Prochlorococcus marinus CUG1415: one gene and its partner. The protein of the gene in region 1 interacts with the protein of each later gene in a pairwise test. Links are inferred from orthologs where the notes say so. Each region holds a gene or a part of one and is shown in the gene's direction. Other genes may lie near its edges.

What was found.
Region 2: the proteins of sfsA (region 1) and HA143_RS03185 interact in binary tests that used the Escherichia coli proteins (3 or more experiments, as listed by UniProt). The link is inferred for Prochlorococcus marinus CUG1415 from one-to-one orthologs.

The regions. Positions count from the first base shown.
Region 1 is NZ_JAAORL010000001.1:258,153-265,983, forward strand. The notes cover bases 2,799-5,749. They hold sfsA (DNA/RNA nuclease SfsA), read left to right. Parts: upstream 2,799-3,879; coding sequence 3,880-4,620; downstream 4,621-5,749. Other genes in these bases: murJ (murein biosynthesis integral membrane protein MurJ), read right to left, coding at 2,799-3,807; HA143_RS01435 (ammonium transporter), read left to right, coding at 4,801-5,749. In the rest of the region: HA143_RS01400 (competence/damage-inducible protein A), read right to left, coding at 1-133; glyA (serine hydroxymethyltransferase), read right to left, coding at 130-1,401; HA143_RS01415 (hypothetical protein), read left to right, coding at 1,639-1,890; HA143_RS01420 (DUF3181 family protein), read left to right, coding at 1,906-2,190; more of murJ, read right to left, coding at 2,194-2,798; more of HA143_RS01435, read left to right, coding at 5,750-6,297; HA143_RS01440 (4-hydroxy-3-methylbut-2-enyl diphosphate reductase), read left to right, coding at 6,387-7,583; HA143_RS01445 (DoxX family protein), read left to right, coding at 7,688-7,831. UniProt on the Escherichia coli protein: Binds to DNA non-specifically. Could be a regulatory factor involved in maltose metabolism.
Region 2 is NZ_JAAORL010000001.1:559,541-566,864, forward strand. Bases 1,850-4,811 are described here. They hold HA143_RS03185 (glutamate-5-semialdehyde dehydrogenase), read left to right. Parts: upstream 1,850-2,656; coding sequence 2,657-3,967; downstream 3,968-4,811. Other genes in these bases: HA143_RS03180 (hypothetical protein), read left to right, coding at 1,850-2,590; HA143_RS03190 (dihydroneopterin aldolase), read left to right, coding at 3,979-4,341; HA143_RS03195 (esterase/lipase family protein), read left to right, coding at 4,347-4,811. Also shown: more of HA143_RS03180, read left to right, coding at 1-1,849; more of HA143_RS03195, read left to right, coding at 4,812-4,940; HA143_RS03200 (M3 family metallopeptidase), read right to left, coding at 4,930-7,020; HA143_RS03205 (NAD(P)H-quinone oxidoreductase subunit 4), read right to left, coding at 7,039-7,324. UniProt on the Escherichia coli protein: Catalyzes the NADPH-dependent reduction of L-glutamate 5-phosphate into L-glutamate 5-semialdehyde and phosphate. The product spontaneously undergoes cyclization to form 1-pyrroline-5-carboxylate.

The DNA.
Region 1 (7,831 bases):
ATTGCCTAAAGTGATTTAAGCCTAATTGAGATAACTGTTCAGAAATCCATTGAGCATTTGTATTGATAATATTTCCTAAGAGTAGCTCTGTTCCAATAGAAAGAATTTCAACTCCCTTGGAGTTAGGACTCATTTAATTGATGCTTCAAGTTTGCCTTCATAAAGAGGAAAACGATTACATAAGGTTAATACTCTTTCTTTACATTTACTTTCAATCAGTGAATCGTCTGGGTTAAGTAATCTATCAGCAATAATTTCACCAACTTCAGCAAAAGCATCCTCATTAAAGCCTCTAGTAGTTAGAGCAGCAGTTCCCAACCTTAGTCCGCTGGTTACAAAAGGTGATTCAGGGTCAAATGGAACAGTATTTTTATTTGCAGTGATATTCACTTCACTTACAAGTAAGTCAGCAATCTTACCAGTCATATTGATACTTCTTAAATCGAGTAAAACAATATGGTTATCAGTGCCTCCGCTAACGATATTAATACCTCTATTTATTAAAGTTGAAGCTAGAACTTTTGCATTTTTTATTACTTGTTGGGAATAATTAACGAAATCTGGTTGCAAGGCTTCTCCAAATGCAACTGCTTTAGCTGCAATTATATGTTCGAGGGGCCCACCCTGAGTTCCAGGGAAAACAGATTTATCAAATTTCTTTCCAAATTCTGCATCTTTACACAAGATAAGTCCCCCTCTAGGCCCTCTTAATGTTTTATGAGTAGTTGTGGTTACTACATCACAATATGGTATTGGATTTGGGTGGAGTTTACTTGCTACAAGACCGGCGATGTGTGCAATATCAGCCATTAAGAATGCACCAACTTCATCTGCAATATTTCTAAATGACTCAAAATCGATTGTTCTTGGATAAGCAGAATATCCACATATGATTAATTTTGGTTTTGTTTCAAGTGCTATCTCTCTTATTTCATCAAAATTTAATTCACTAGTTTCTTTATTTACACCATAGTGAACTGCATTGAACCATTTACCACTCATATTTACTGGAGACCCATGAGTTAGGTGTCCACCATGAGATAAATCCATCCCCATGATTGTGTCGCCAGGTTTAAGTAGACTTAGGAAAACAGCAGCATTGGCCTGCGCTCCACTATGGGGTTGAACATTAGCCCAATTTGCATTAAATAATTTTTTCGCTCTCTGAATAGCTAATTCTTCGATTTCATCAACAAATTCACATCCCCCGTAATATCTTTTTTGGGGTAATCCCTCGGCGTATTTATTTGTAAGTACGGAACCTTGAGCCTGCATAACGGCAATTGATGCGAAATTTTCGCTTGCGATTAACTCAAGATGAGTTTCCTGCCTATTTTTTTCAGAGTTAATAAAATTTGATATTACTGGATCACTTTCTTTAAGATTTTGAAGGATATTCATTGAATTTGATAAGTAATACCCATAATATAGACGATATTTTTTAGAAAAATATAAAAAGAATATTTCAGAATTTAAAACGCGCCTGGAGAGATTCGAACTCCCGACACCCTGATCCGTAGTCAGGTGCTCTAATCCACTGAGCTACAGGCGCATAATTATGTAATATCTCTGTTTCAGGGTCTCTTAGTCAACTAGATTTCGGGTAAAATGTCTATTATTAACAATCTAATTATTAATATGCCTATAAAGTGGTACGGAAATGGTGACTCAGAAGATCCTATCTATAAACATTTTTCTCGAATAGTAAATTTTGTTATTCACTGCATGATATTTACTGCGATTGTAAGTGGCACGTGGCTTTTAAAAGAGATTAAATATGAAATCAGCTTTTTTAATAATTTTGCAATTGTCTGGTCAGTTCTTTTGGCCTCCCATTTACTTTTCGTAATTATCAAAAAACCAAAAGACACTTCAAAACAATCAACTTAAATTAATTTCTATGTTATGGACTCTCAGATAAGTATAAGTGATCTAGAAAATGTTATTTCCGAAAAGGTTTTTATAAAAATAGAAAAGTGGAATTTGTATCTTGGAGACGCTGGACTAGCTAGGAATCTTGCTATTGAATGTATCAGCAATAGAGATCAAGGCCCATTGGAGGCTGCAAAATTAAGTCTTAAAGCAATAAATGTAAAAGTAGGGGATGGTGTTAATAGTATTCCATTGATTAATTTAATCACTAACTCACAAATTCTAGAATTAGAAGAGATTTTGGAAAGTTTTTTTTAAAAACTAAATCTCTTTTTTTGAAACTTTAAATTTATTTACTTTCAAGAATTTTGTAAGTAAAAAATAAATCACAAAAAAAGTTAGGGTTCCAAATATTAATAATAAAAATTCTGCAAGATTTGAATTGAAGTTATTAGTAGTTTGGAGAATAGTAAAACAAAGTGTACTGTCTATAAATGCTGCTAATGACATGAGGCTAATTTTCTTCAATAAATCCAAGTTAGGTAAATGGATATCTTCATTTCGCAGATTAAAAGAAAGCAAAATACAGACTATAAGGTTGACTATTACTGAAGATAAAATTATTCCCACAACTCCGAAATTATATGGAGAAAGATTCCCAAAATTCTTAATTGGGGCACCAATTAAAAACCAATCAAAAAAAATATTAAATATTATCCCTGCAAATGAAGACTTAAAAGGGAAGTTTGTTTTTTCTATTGAATAGTAAGTTCTTACTAATAAATCTCTATAAAGATAAAATGGTATGCCAACTGCGTAAGCAATTAATATATTTTTTACTTTTAAAGTTGCTGAATAATCAAAAGATCCTCTTTGAAAAACTAATTGTACGATTTGATTATTGAATGTTATAAAAAATCCGGTTAAAAAAATAGCTGCCAAGAAACAGTACTCTACCCCAGATATCAATTTTTTTTGGAGACCTCTTTTGTCTTTTTCACTTCTTAATTTAGAGAATTTTGGAAGTAATGGCAGAATCAAGGAGTTAGATAATATGCCTAAGGGGGCTTGTATAAGAAAGTTGCCGTAAGCTAGTCCAGATGCTGCGCCTTGAAAACTTGAAGCAAAAAACATATCTATGAAAACATTAATTTGACTCAGACCTGATGAGATAGATGCAGGAATAATTAGTTTTAAAATCCTCCTCTGTTCATATTTAAATGTTTGGAAGTTAAATGATTGGAAGTTAAATGATTGGAAGGTTGATTGCAATCTCAAGAGGCCTATCTTATTTATTTCCCAAATTTGAACAACAAACTGAATTAAAGTTCCCGTCAAAGTTGCAAAAGCTAGTAATCCCGAAGAAGTGAAGAGATTTTTGGTTGTATTTTCTTGGTTGAAAGTCCAACTAAATAAAATAAAAAAAATAATAGTTAAGCTTGTTATGGCTGGGCTGATACTTGACAAGAAGAATTTTCTTCGTGAATTTAAGGCTCCAAAGCTTAAACCTATGAAGCCAGATAATGGGATACAAGGTGTAAGTATTCTTAATTGGTAAGTAGCAATAGTTTTGGCTTCGGAACTTAAATTGGGGGCTAATAATTCAATTAATAAACTAGAATTAAAGTAAATCAATATAGCTAAACCGAACAATATTATTGAAAGTTTAATGCTTACTTGAGTTAGGATGATTCCTCCATTTTTTTTGTTAAGAGGAGTTAAAACGGCGACTACTGCATTATGTAAAGGACCATTAATTCCGCCAATGATTATGAGCAAAAAACCTGGAATTATATAGGCATAATTAAATGCGTCGTATGTTATACCAACCCCAAAAGCAGCAGCTATAAATACTTGTCTTAAACATCCAGCTAATTTACTAAGACTAGTACCAAATGAAATTGAAAAAACATTATTTTTTAAAAATGAATGCATTTGGCTTTATCTAAAAATTTTTCAAGAAGAATAAGTTTCAATTATATTTGATTCTTAACTAAAGACATATTTATGAAAGATCGGATTATTGAATTTGACCCATTAATTGAAGGGGTTTTAATCAAAAGATATAAAAGATTTCTTGCAGATATTAAATTAGAAACTGGAGAGGTTGTAACTGCTCATTGTGCTAATACAGGTCCAATGAAAGGACTTTTGAGAGAGGGAGCAAAAGTAAGAATAAGTGTTTCCCCATCTCCAAAAAGAAAATTACCTTTTACTTGGGAACAGATATGTGTTGTTAATGCAAAAAATGAGGAGGTTTGGGTAGGTATTAATACTCTCTTTGCAAACAAGTTAATCAAAAAGGTTATTGAAAAAAATCTGCTAATAGAAAGAATAGGTGAAATAGAGAAAATTAAATCTGAAGTTCCCTATGGAAAAGATAAAAAAAGCAGAATTGACTTTTTTTTAACCCCAAAATCTTCAAATCCTGATAAACGTAACATTTACATAGAGGTTAAAAATACGACTTGGATTAAAGAAAATGTAGCTCTATTCCCAGATACAGTAACGAAAAGAGGCCAAAAACACCTCATAGAATTAAAAGAATTGATTCCTGAAAGTAAAAGTGTTTTAGTACTTTGTATTACTAGAAAAGACGCTAATTTCTTTGCGCCTGGAGATGATGCAGATCCCTTATATGGCAATCTTTTTAGAGAATCTTTGAGTGCAGGAATGATATCCATACCATGCTCCTTTGAATTTCATAAAGACCATGTATCATGGAATGGAATTAAACCTTTGAAATAAATAAAAAACTTGATATTTTTAAATTCTAAAAAAAAATAGTTTTTAAATTAACAAATATAGCCTTGTGAAGCAACTATAAAATCGGTAGCAACGACTACTAGACACTAATAAGTTTTTTGAGCAAAATTGAATGTGAAAGGAAACAGAATAATCTGTTTTTTTTGACAATTAAAATTATTTATGACCACTGCTTTGCATTCGCGGCCAGGACGCAGCAAGAAACTTCAAGAGGCTAGCCTTATTGAAGGACCTATGCTACTCCTGCGCAGCATACGTGGCTTTAGAACCAATCGCTCATTGATTTGGTTAGCCACCGTTCCAGTAGCACTTTTCGGCTTAAGTATCTTCACTTTTGCTGCTAAAGCTGGCCCTGGTCTCGGAGACTTAACAGGACCTCAGGCTGCTACTTTTTTAGCTGACAACTTATGGTTGTTCGTAGCTACTATACTTGTGATCTTCATGAACGCAGGCTTCGCCATGGTTGAAGCTGGTATGTGTAGATCAAAAAATGCTGTAAACATTCTTGCTAAAAACCTTTTTGTATTTGCACTTGCCGTAACTGCATATTGGTTTATTGGATACTCATTAATGTATGGGGATTCTGTAGCAGGAGGATTTTTATACTTTAACGGACTATTTCTAGACCCTGATCCTTCTGATGCGCTTGCTTGTGCTGCAGGAGTTATTGATGATTGTTCTGTTTTAGTACCATCTGTAGACTTTCTTTTCCAAGCAGCATTTGCTGGAACAGCTGCAACTATTGTTTCTGGATTAGTTGCTGAAAGAGTTAAATTCGGAGAGTTTGTTATTTTTGCAATTGTTCTCTCTGGAATCATTTATCCTATTTCCGGTAGCTGGCAATGGAATGGAGGTTTCCTTTCAGAGCTAGGCTTTATCGATTTCGCAGGATCATCTATTGTTCACTCAGTAGGTGGTTGGGCTGGTTTAGTCGGAGCAATGATGCTCGGGCCAAGGATAGGTAAATATGTTGATGGTAAGGCTCAAGCAATGCCTGGCCACAGCATGGCTATTGCTACTTTAGGTGCCTTAATCCTTTGGATTGGTTGGTATGGCTTTAACCCTGGTTCAGAGCTCGCTATGGATGAATATGTAGCATACGTAGCTGTTACAACCACACTTGCTGCCGCAGGTGGAGCTATTGCTGCAACCGTCTTATCTACCTTAACTTCAGGAAAACCAGATTTGACAATGATCATAAACGGTATTCTTGCAGGTTTGGTTAGCATAACTGCAGGTTGTGGAAATATGACTTTCGCAGGGTCTTGGGTTGCAGGGGCAGTAGGTGGAATTATTGTTGTATTTGCAGTAGCTGCATTAGATGCTGCAGAAATTGATGATCCAGTTGGTGCTTTCTCAGTCCACGGAGTTTGTGGAGTTTGGGGAACTGTCGTTATTGGTCTATGGGGCGTAGAAGGAATGGATCCTGGCGCTGCTGGAATAGGTATTTTTAACGGCGGTGGAATCAACCAATTTCTTGTTCAAGCTTTAGGAGCTGGGAGTTATGCAATATGGACATTGGTTACATGTTGGATTGCTTGGTCTATAATTGGAGGATTATTCGGTGGAATCCGGGTATCTGAAGAGGAAGAGACTCAAGGTTTAGATATTGGAGAGCATGGAATGGAAGCATATCCAGACTTTGCATCCGCTAAATAATCTAACTTAAAATTGATTTTAGAAACCTGACTTATGTCAGGTTTCTTTTTTTTTATAAAAAATTATTTAAAATGTTGTAATATCTAAAGATGGATACTCAAGCTTTTAGAAGATCTCTTCATCATTCTGATAGATACAATAGAAGAGGTTTCGATTCTCCAACAAAAAGAGCTCAAGCATTAGAAGAAGCTTACCAAAGTGATTTGATAACTTCTATAAGAGATAATGGTTTTACTTACACTAAAGGCAGGCTAAATATTAAATTGGCCCAAGCCTTTGGTTTTTGTTGGGGAGTTGAAAGAGCTGTAGCAATGGCTTATGAGACTAGGAGGCATTACCCTAATGAGAATATTTGGATAACAAACGAAATAATTCATAACCCCTCAGTTAATGATCATTTAAGAAAAATGAATGTAAAGTTCATTTCAGCTAAAAATGGAATCAAAGATTTTTCGTTAGTTTCTAATGGGGATGTAGTTATATTGCCTGCTTTCGGAGCTACTGTTCAAGAAATGAAACTCCTTCATGAGAAAGGATGTCATATCATAGATACAACTTGTCCTTGGGTCTCTAAGGTTTGGCATACTGTTGAGAAACATAAAAAACATGTCTTCACCTCTATAATTCATGGAAAATTTAAGCATGAAGAGACTCTTGCTACTAGCTCATTTGCAGGCAAGTATTTAGTTGTACTTGATTTAGAAGAAGCAAATTATGTATCTGAATATATTCTGGGCAGAGGAAATAGAAATGAGTTTATGAACAAATTTGCTAAAGCTTGTTCTAATGGATTTGATCCAGATAAAGATTTAGATAGAGTAGGAGTCGCTAACCAGACAACTATGCTTAAGAGCGAGACCGAGGAAATTGGAAAGGTTTTTGAAAGAACGATGTTAAAAAAATTTGGACCAGCAAAAGTGAATAGTCACTTTTTAGCATTTAATACAATTTGTGATGCAACTGAAGAAAGACAAGATGCAATGTTTTCTTTGGTTGATGAAGACCTTGATATCTTGGTCGTTATAGGCGGCTTTAATTCGTCAAATACAACTCATTTACAAGAAATAGCAATTACGAAAAATATTACTTCTTTTCACATAGATACTCCAGAGAGAATATCAGTTGCAGAAAACTCAATATTACATAAACCACTAGGATTAGATTTAGAACTTAAAAATAATTTTTTACCTAATGGGAATATTAATGTTGGAATTACCTCCGGTGCATCTACTCCTGATAAAGTTGTTGCAGATGTTATTGAAAAGTTAATTGATATAGCTTCCTAAATTTGTAATGCCATTTATGACTTTGCTTAGTTTTTTTAATTTATTACTCAGATATTTCCTAAAGATATACTTTATTAACTAGAATAGTTAAAAATTATTGAAGTATGGAAGACAAAACACAAACTAATCAGGTTCAAACAGCAGCCAGTATGAATAGAACTAAAGCCCCCCAAAAAGTTGAAGTTGTAGTTGCTAATTCATCTTCAGGGTCAGAAGTAAATATTCTTGGAGAACTATCAATTTTTGTT
Region 2 (7,324 bases), 300 kb from region 1 along the record:
AACGGGATTTTTCTCGCTAAGTGATTCTTCCTATAGTGGAAGACTTGCTTGGAGTTTAGGTGAATATAGAAATATCAAATTTGCTAATTCTTTATTTTCTTTTGAAGTCAGAGACGATAATTATTATTTAAATTCTTCTTTATATCCAAATGATGGAGGAATAATAGAAATTAATAATTATTCATCTAATAAAGAAATTTATGATATTAGTTTTGAAAATGTAAGTACAGATTGGACATTACTAACTATAGTTGATATTTTAGATTTTGATAATAATCAAATAAGTAAAAATAAGAAGTTAGAAAAAATAAAAAATTTAAATAATAATAAAAATAAAATAAGCAAAAATAAGACGTCGGGAAAACTAAAAACTTTAAATATTGATTTAAATAAAAAATCTTTAGAGGAAAAGGTCAATTTCATTAAAAACTATAATGCAGTAAATCTTTATTCTGGGGATAAATATAATTTAAAGAAACTTATTAAAAAATTCGATGGTAGATATAATGCAGAATTACTAATAGATGCTAAAGAAAAAAATAATTTAAAAATAAAAAATGCTTACCTTGATGGCGCTATAGAATTAAATAGAAATACCTCTATTAGTAAAAAAGAAAAAATTTCGTTGCGTTTTAATGGAGGATTAATGAAAGGTAATGGAGAACTGAATGTTGATAAAATCCCTCTGAAAACTTTAAACTTATTATTAGATAACCCAATAGATTTAAATGGCACTTTGAATTTTAATTTAGAGTATGATCTTGACAAAAACTTCTTAGAAATAGAAGAAATAAATTCAATCAATACATCAATTAATGAAAATAAGTTTAAATTTAGCAAAGGAGAGATTAAGGTTAATGATCAAATAGTTACAACAAATTTAAAATTAAAATATGATAATTCCAACATTCCTATATACCTCAAAGGTTCTATCCCAATAAAAAATAAACCAGAAAAAAAAGATTTAAAACTTACTTTTGGCGGGGACAAACAATTTATTGATATTATCAATTTTTTATCTCAAGATTATTTTGATTTTAAGAAAGGAGACCTTTTTTATACCTTTAAAATTAGAGGTTCAATTGAAAAGCCAGAAATATCTGGAAGATTGAATATAATTGATTCAGATGTTGATATTCTAGATACTAATTTAAGAAATATTAATTCGAGAGTTTTTTGGAATTCTTATGAAAAAGATTCAAAAATAATAAATGATATTGAAATCATAGAATTTGAAGCAACAGACGAGGATAAAGGGACTATATCCATTACAGGAGTTCTTCCTCTTTTTATAAAAGATGATTTAATTGAAAAAAAGATTAGTTTAGAAACAAAAAACTTAAATCTAGTTTCTGAAAATTTTAACTACATTTATGACTCAAATTTAAATGTAAGAGGATCAATTTTAAAACCCATTTTTTCTGGGGATATAACCTTGAGGGATGGTTCTTACAAATTAAAAAATTTTAATTTAGCAAGCAAGGAAAATAAAATAGATTGGGAAGAACTGACTTGGAATTATGATGATCAAATTGAAATAATATCTGATGAAACCCCTTTTAGCTTAGTTGAGTTAAGGAAAATTATCCCAAGTTATTTGCATACTTTTAGCTTTGATAATTTGAAATTAAAACTTGGACCAAACTTTAGAGTAGAGTACTTAAATATAATTAAAACTCAATTATCTACTAAACCTCCAGGCACTGATTTAATAATAAATGGAAAAATAAAAGAAGATATTGACAAAAAAGAATTTAATTTAAAAGAAGATGATGATAAGAAATGTGGTTCTTTATCCTTACAAGGTCGTATTAACCTTATGAATGGAATAGCTAATTTGTACACAACACCATTTAAGCTAAATAAAAATAATGATAACCATTTAGCTTTTGCATCAAGAAGTTGTTTGGTTCCCTTAGTTAATTTTTCTCTTATTAGTAAAGTTCCAGAACCAATAAGAAAGATCAATCAAAACGACAAAGAAAATGACTCTTCAACTGATTTGAGTACTAATGATAATTCAAGAGACTTTGCTGCGATTGGTATTGGGAATACAAGACTTATAAGAATTGAGGCCTCATATTATGGATACTTAGATGAATTAAGATCCAGTAATAATATCTTTTTGAGGAGTACACCCAGCTATAACCGCTCTCAAATTATTGGTTTAATGAGCGGTAATTCAGCTAATTTAATTAATCGTACGTTTATTTCTCGAATTAATAATGCAGATGCATTTAGTGAAAGATTTCAGCTATCTTTATACCCCGCATTAATAGAAAATAATGATTCTCTAAATAATATTTACGCAAATGATAATTTAGATCTAGAAAATAGTGAAGGGTCGATTTCTAATATTGGACAATCTTCAGAAGAATGGATCACAGAAATTGGTTTTGATATTACTGATAAAGGTTGGATAAACTTTGCAATTCAAACAATCCCAGGAAGAGATGACATACCACCTCAAGGAATTTTAACTTTACAACATAATGAATTCTTTAATGAAAACATTGATTTGGAAGTAACAGGTTCTACTGATTCCAAAGGAGATTGGAAAAGTCAATTGCAATTATTCTGGAGATATTAAGTCATAAATAAAGTTGGTTTAAAGAATCGTTAATTTGAATTATGATTAATTTAACTAGAAACTATTATGGCCAATATCTTTGAAGTTTCTCAACCAGAGAATGATCTTTTAGAAAAAGCTGATCAAGTTCGTTTGGCATCAATAAAAATAAGTCAGACTGAAAATAACAATAGAATTAAAGCCTTAAATTTTATGGCTGATTATCTAGAGAAAAATACTACAGAAATTTTAGAGGCTAATCATGAGGACTATACAAGAGCAGAAAAGAAAGGTATTTCAAAGGCTTTACTTTCTAGATTAAAGTTATCAAAAGAAAAATTAACTTCAGGAATTGAAGGAGTAAGAAAAGTTGGAGACTTGGTTGACCCTGTAAATCAAGTGCAAATCAGAAGAGAGCTATCCAAGGGATTGATCTTAGAAAGAAAAACTGTGCCTATCGGAGTCCTAGGGGTTATTTTTGAATCAAGGCCAGATGCTGTAATGCAGATTAGTTCTCTAGCAATAAGATCTGGTAATGGAGTTATGCTAAAGGGCGGAAGTGAAGCTAATTCAACAAATACTGCAATAGTCAAAGCATTGCAACAGGGTTTGCAGGAATCAGGCCTTGATAAAAATGCAATATGCTTACTTAAAAGCAGAAAAGATAGTATGTCGATGTTAAATCTTGAGAAATATATTAATTTAATAATTCCTAGAGGAAGTAATGAATTAGTAAAATTTATTCAGGAGAATACAAGAATACCCGTATTAGGTCATGCTGATGGAATTTGTCATTTGTTTATAGATAATGAGGCAAATCTCGAGATGGCTTTATCAGTGGCTTTGGACAGTAAAATTCAATATCCTGCAGCATGTAATTCTATTGAAACTTTATTAGTACATAATGAAATTGCACCAGTCTTTCTAGAAAAGGCTATACCTTTGTTTAATTCTAATGACGTTAAATTGATTGGAGATGAAAGATCAGTTGAATTAGGGTTAAAACATGAGGCTAGTCTAGAAGATTGGCAAACTGAATATTTAGATTTAATCTTAGCGATAAAAATTGTTGATGATCTTGAGGAGGCAATCACTCATATTCAAAAATTTAGTTCAAAACATACAGATGGAATAATTACTGAAAATTTAAATACTGCTAAGAATTTTATGAATGTAGTTGATAGCACAGGTGTTTTTCATAATTGCTCTACTAGGTTCGCAGATGGGTTTAGATATGGATTCGGAGCTGAAGTTGGGATATCAACTCAAGCTCTGCCCCCAAGAGGACCTGTAGGTCTAGAGGGTTTGGTTACATATAAATATTTCCTAAAAGGAGATGGGAATATAGTTGATGATTTTTCATCTGGGAAGGCTATCTATACGCATAAGGATCTTTAAATTTTTTGAAGATGGAAACATTTTTAAAAATTGAAAATATTAAACTTTGGGCTAGAGTGGGTGTCCTGTATGAAGAAAGGCAATTAGGTCAACTATTTAGTTTGGATATATTTTTGTGGACTGATTTTGAAAAGTGTACTGCAAATGATGATATAAAAAAAACAGTTGACTATTCAAAATTAGTTGAAATTTTAAAATATCAATCAAAGAAAATATATTGTTTCACAATAGAAAAATACTCAAACGAAATTTTAGAAATTATTGATAAGGAATTTAAGCTTTCTAAAATTAAAATTATTTTGACAAAATGTAATCCTCCAATTACTGGTTTTGATGGGAAGGTTTCAATAGTAAGAATTCTTGAAAACAAGTAAAAGTTTTGGAAAAAAGAAATCCCATTATTTTGATTCATGGTCTTTGGAATACTTCAACTATTTTTTCTTCTATTACCTCAAAACTTGATGAAATTGGAATTGAATATTTCGCCCCAACTCTTAATCATTCATTAGGAATGACTTCTATTATTGATTTAACAAATGTGTTGAACGAATTAATATTAGAGAAATACGGTTTAGAAAAAGAAATAGATATTTTAGGATTCTCTATGGGAGGAATAATTGGTAGATATTGGCTTCAAAAATTTAATGGATATAAAAGAACAAGAAGATTAATATCTTTAGGTTCCCCTCATAAAGGAACATTGATGGCTCAATTAGTACCTAAATACCCTTTTCGAGGAATATCAGAAATGAAAATAAATAGTAAGTTTTTGAGAGAACTTGCAAAAAATGATATTTTTCTTGATGATGTAGAGTGTATAAGTTTTTTTACTTACTGGGATCTAATGGTTTTTCCTTCCTGGTGGACTAATTTAAATTCAGGAGAAAAAATATCAGTAAAAGTATATAAACACAGAAATTTAGTAAGAAATAATTCTTCTGTTAAAAAAATAATTGAGACAATTATGATGTAGCTCCAGACAAACCCAATTGTCTTATTAGGGAATCTGTTTGTGGCTCTCTCCCCCTGAATAGTTTGAATATCTCTAGTGGAGATAAGCTTCCTCCTAAACTAAGTATTGTGTCTTTAAATTTTTTTCCTATTAACTTTAAATCTTCAGTATTTTCCAGATCAGCTTCTTCAAACATAGAAAAAGCATCAGCACTTAGAACTTCAGCCCATTTATATGAGTAATATCCTGCAGAATATCCACCTGCAAATATATGACTAAAACAACAAAGGAATTGATCTTCTTGAATTGGAGCAATTACAGTTGTTTGTTCTGCAATTTCTCTTCTGATTTCATCTGCGGTTTTACCTTTGTTTTTATCAATATTACTGTGCAATCTGAGATCTGTAATCGCAAAATGAAGTTGTCTAAGAGTTGCCATCCCACAATTAAAAGTCCTGTTTTTTAAGATTTTCTCAAAGTTTTCATCGGATAATTTTTCTCCTGTTTGATAGTGTTTAGCAATATTCAATAGTGTATTTTTATGGAAACACCAGTTTTCCATAAATTGACTTGGAAGTTCCACTGCATCCCATTCAACATTATTGATGCCAGCAGCTTGAGGGAGATTTACAGTAGTAAGCATATGTTGAAGACCGTGACCAAATTCATGGAAAAGTGTCTGAACTTCTTCAAAACTCATCAAACTAGGTTTGTCTTTTGATGGGGGAGTCTGATTACAAACAAGATAAGCCACAGGCAGGGTATTATTGCCAACATTATTTTTATTCAAACATTCATCCATCCAGGCCCCTCCTCTTTTTGATTCCGGTCTAGAATATGGATCGAGATAAAAAGATGCTATTTTTTTATCTTCTTTATCGAGGATATTAAAAAACAAAACGTCATCATTCCAAGAAGGTGCTTCATTAGTTGCTTCGACAACTTTAATTTCAAATAACCTTTCGCTTAGTCTAAATAAACCTTTTAAAACATCATTTAGAGGGAACCAAGGCCTCAAAGACTCTTGATCTAAATTGAACTTTTCCTTCCTAAGAATCTCAGACCAATAACTAATATCCCATGGCTCAATAGTCTCGGATTTTGGAAATCCATTATCTTTAGCAAATTTGTGGAGAGATTGTAATTCCAATTTTGCGGTTTTAAAAGCTGGTTCTCTTAATTCCTCTAAAAGGGTTTCAACATTTTTAATTTCTTTGGCCATTTTCGTTGACAAACTTAGTTCTGCCCAACTTTTATACCCAAGTAGATGAGCCTGTTTAGTTCTGAGAAATAATATCTCTTCAATAATTTGAGAATTATTTTTTTCTCCTTGAGACGCCCTGTTTACAAATGACTTATAGAGTTTTTCTCTGAGTTTTCGGTCAGTGGCATATGTCATAAAAGCTGTATAAGTTGGAATATCTAGACTTAATTTCCAAGGGCCATTTATAAAGTTAACTTGGCTATCTTTCTTTAAGTGATTATGAGCTGATATGGCCATTAGTTCTAGAACTCGTTCAGGAAGGCCTTCAACTTCAGATTTTTTATTTAAAATTAAAAACCAATTGTTTGTAGCATCAAGAACGTTGTTGCTGAAATCTGTTGATAGCTTGCCAAGCTCTTCTGCTATTTTATTGAAATCTTTTTGATCATTTTTTTGTAGTGAAATTCCTCTATGTTGCATCTCAAGAATTTCTTTATCTAAAATTCTGTTTTTGATTTGATCAAAGTTTTTTGACTCTTTAAGCTTGACTAAAGAATTGTAAATTATTTTACTTTGCCCAAATCTGTTACTCAAGCTAATAATCTCGGGAAGAAATTTTGAATAAATATCTCTAAGACTTTCAGAGTTATTTACTGCATTTAAGTGGCTTATTACCCCCCAACTCCACCTGAGAACTTCATTGACTTCATTTAAAGGATTTATTACTTTATCCCAAGTTAAATCGTTCTGAATTAAATGATTAGATAGATTTTTCTCTATATTTTTGAAATCATTGCCTATCTTTTCTAATACACCTGGAAATTGTTTATTTATAGTTTCTGGAGTGAATTTTTTAAATTCTGGTAATTCTCCATATTTAAAAATTGAGGTTTCCATTTTTAAGGCAAATTAAACTTAACTAATATTCGATATTATCCCTACTAATTTAGCTAAAGTTAACTGCTGACTGAGAGCATTAGTTGAAGATTCATATAAATTTATGGCGATCTTTGGCCAAAAACCTATCACTAAAGTAGGCAACAATAAACTGAAACCAATTGTCAATTCTCTACCATTCATTTCTTTAACTGTAGCTAGTGCAGGAATTCTGGGGCCAAAAAATACTCTCCTACACATCGACAGTAAATAAATAGGAGTGAGTACAAGACCGATAGCTGCCATAAGAATTGTGATTGATCTA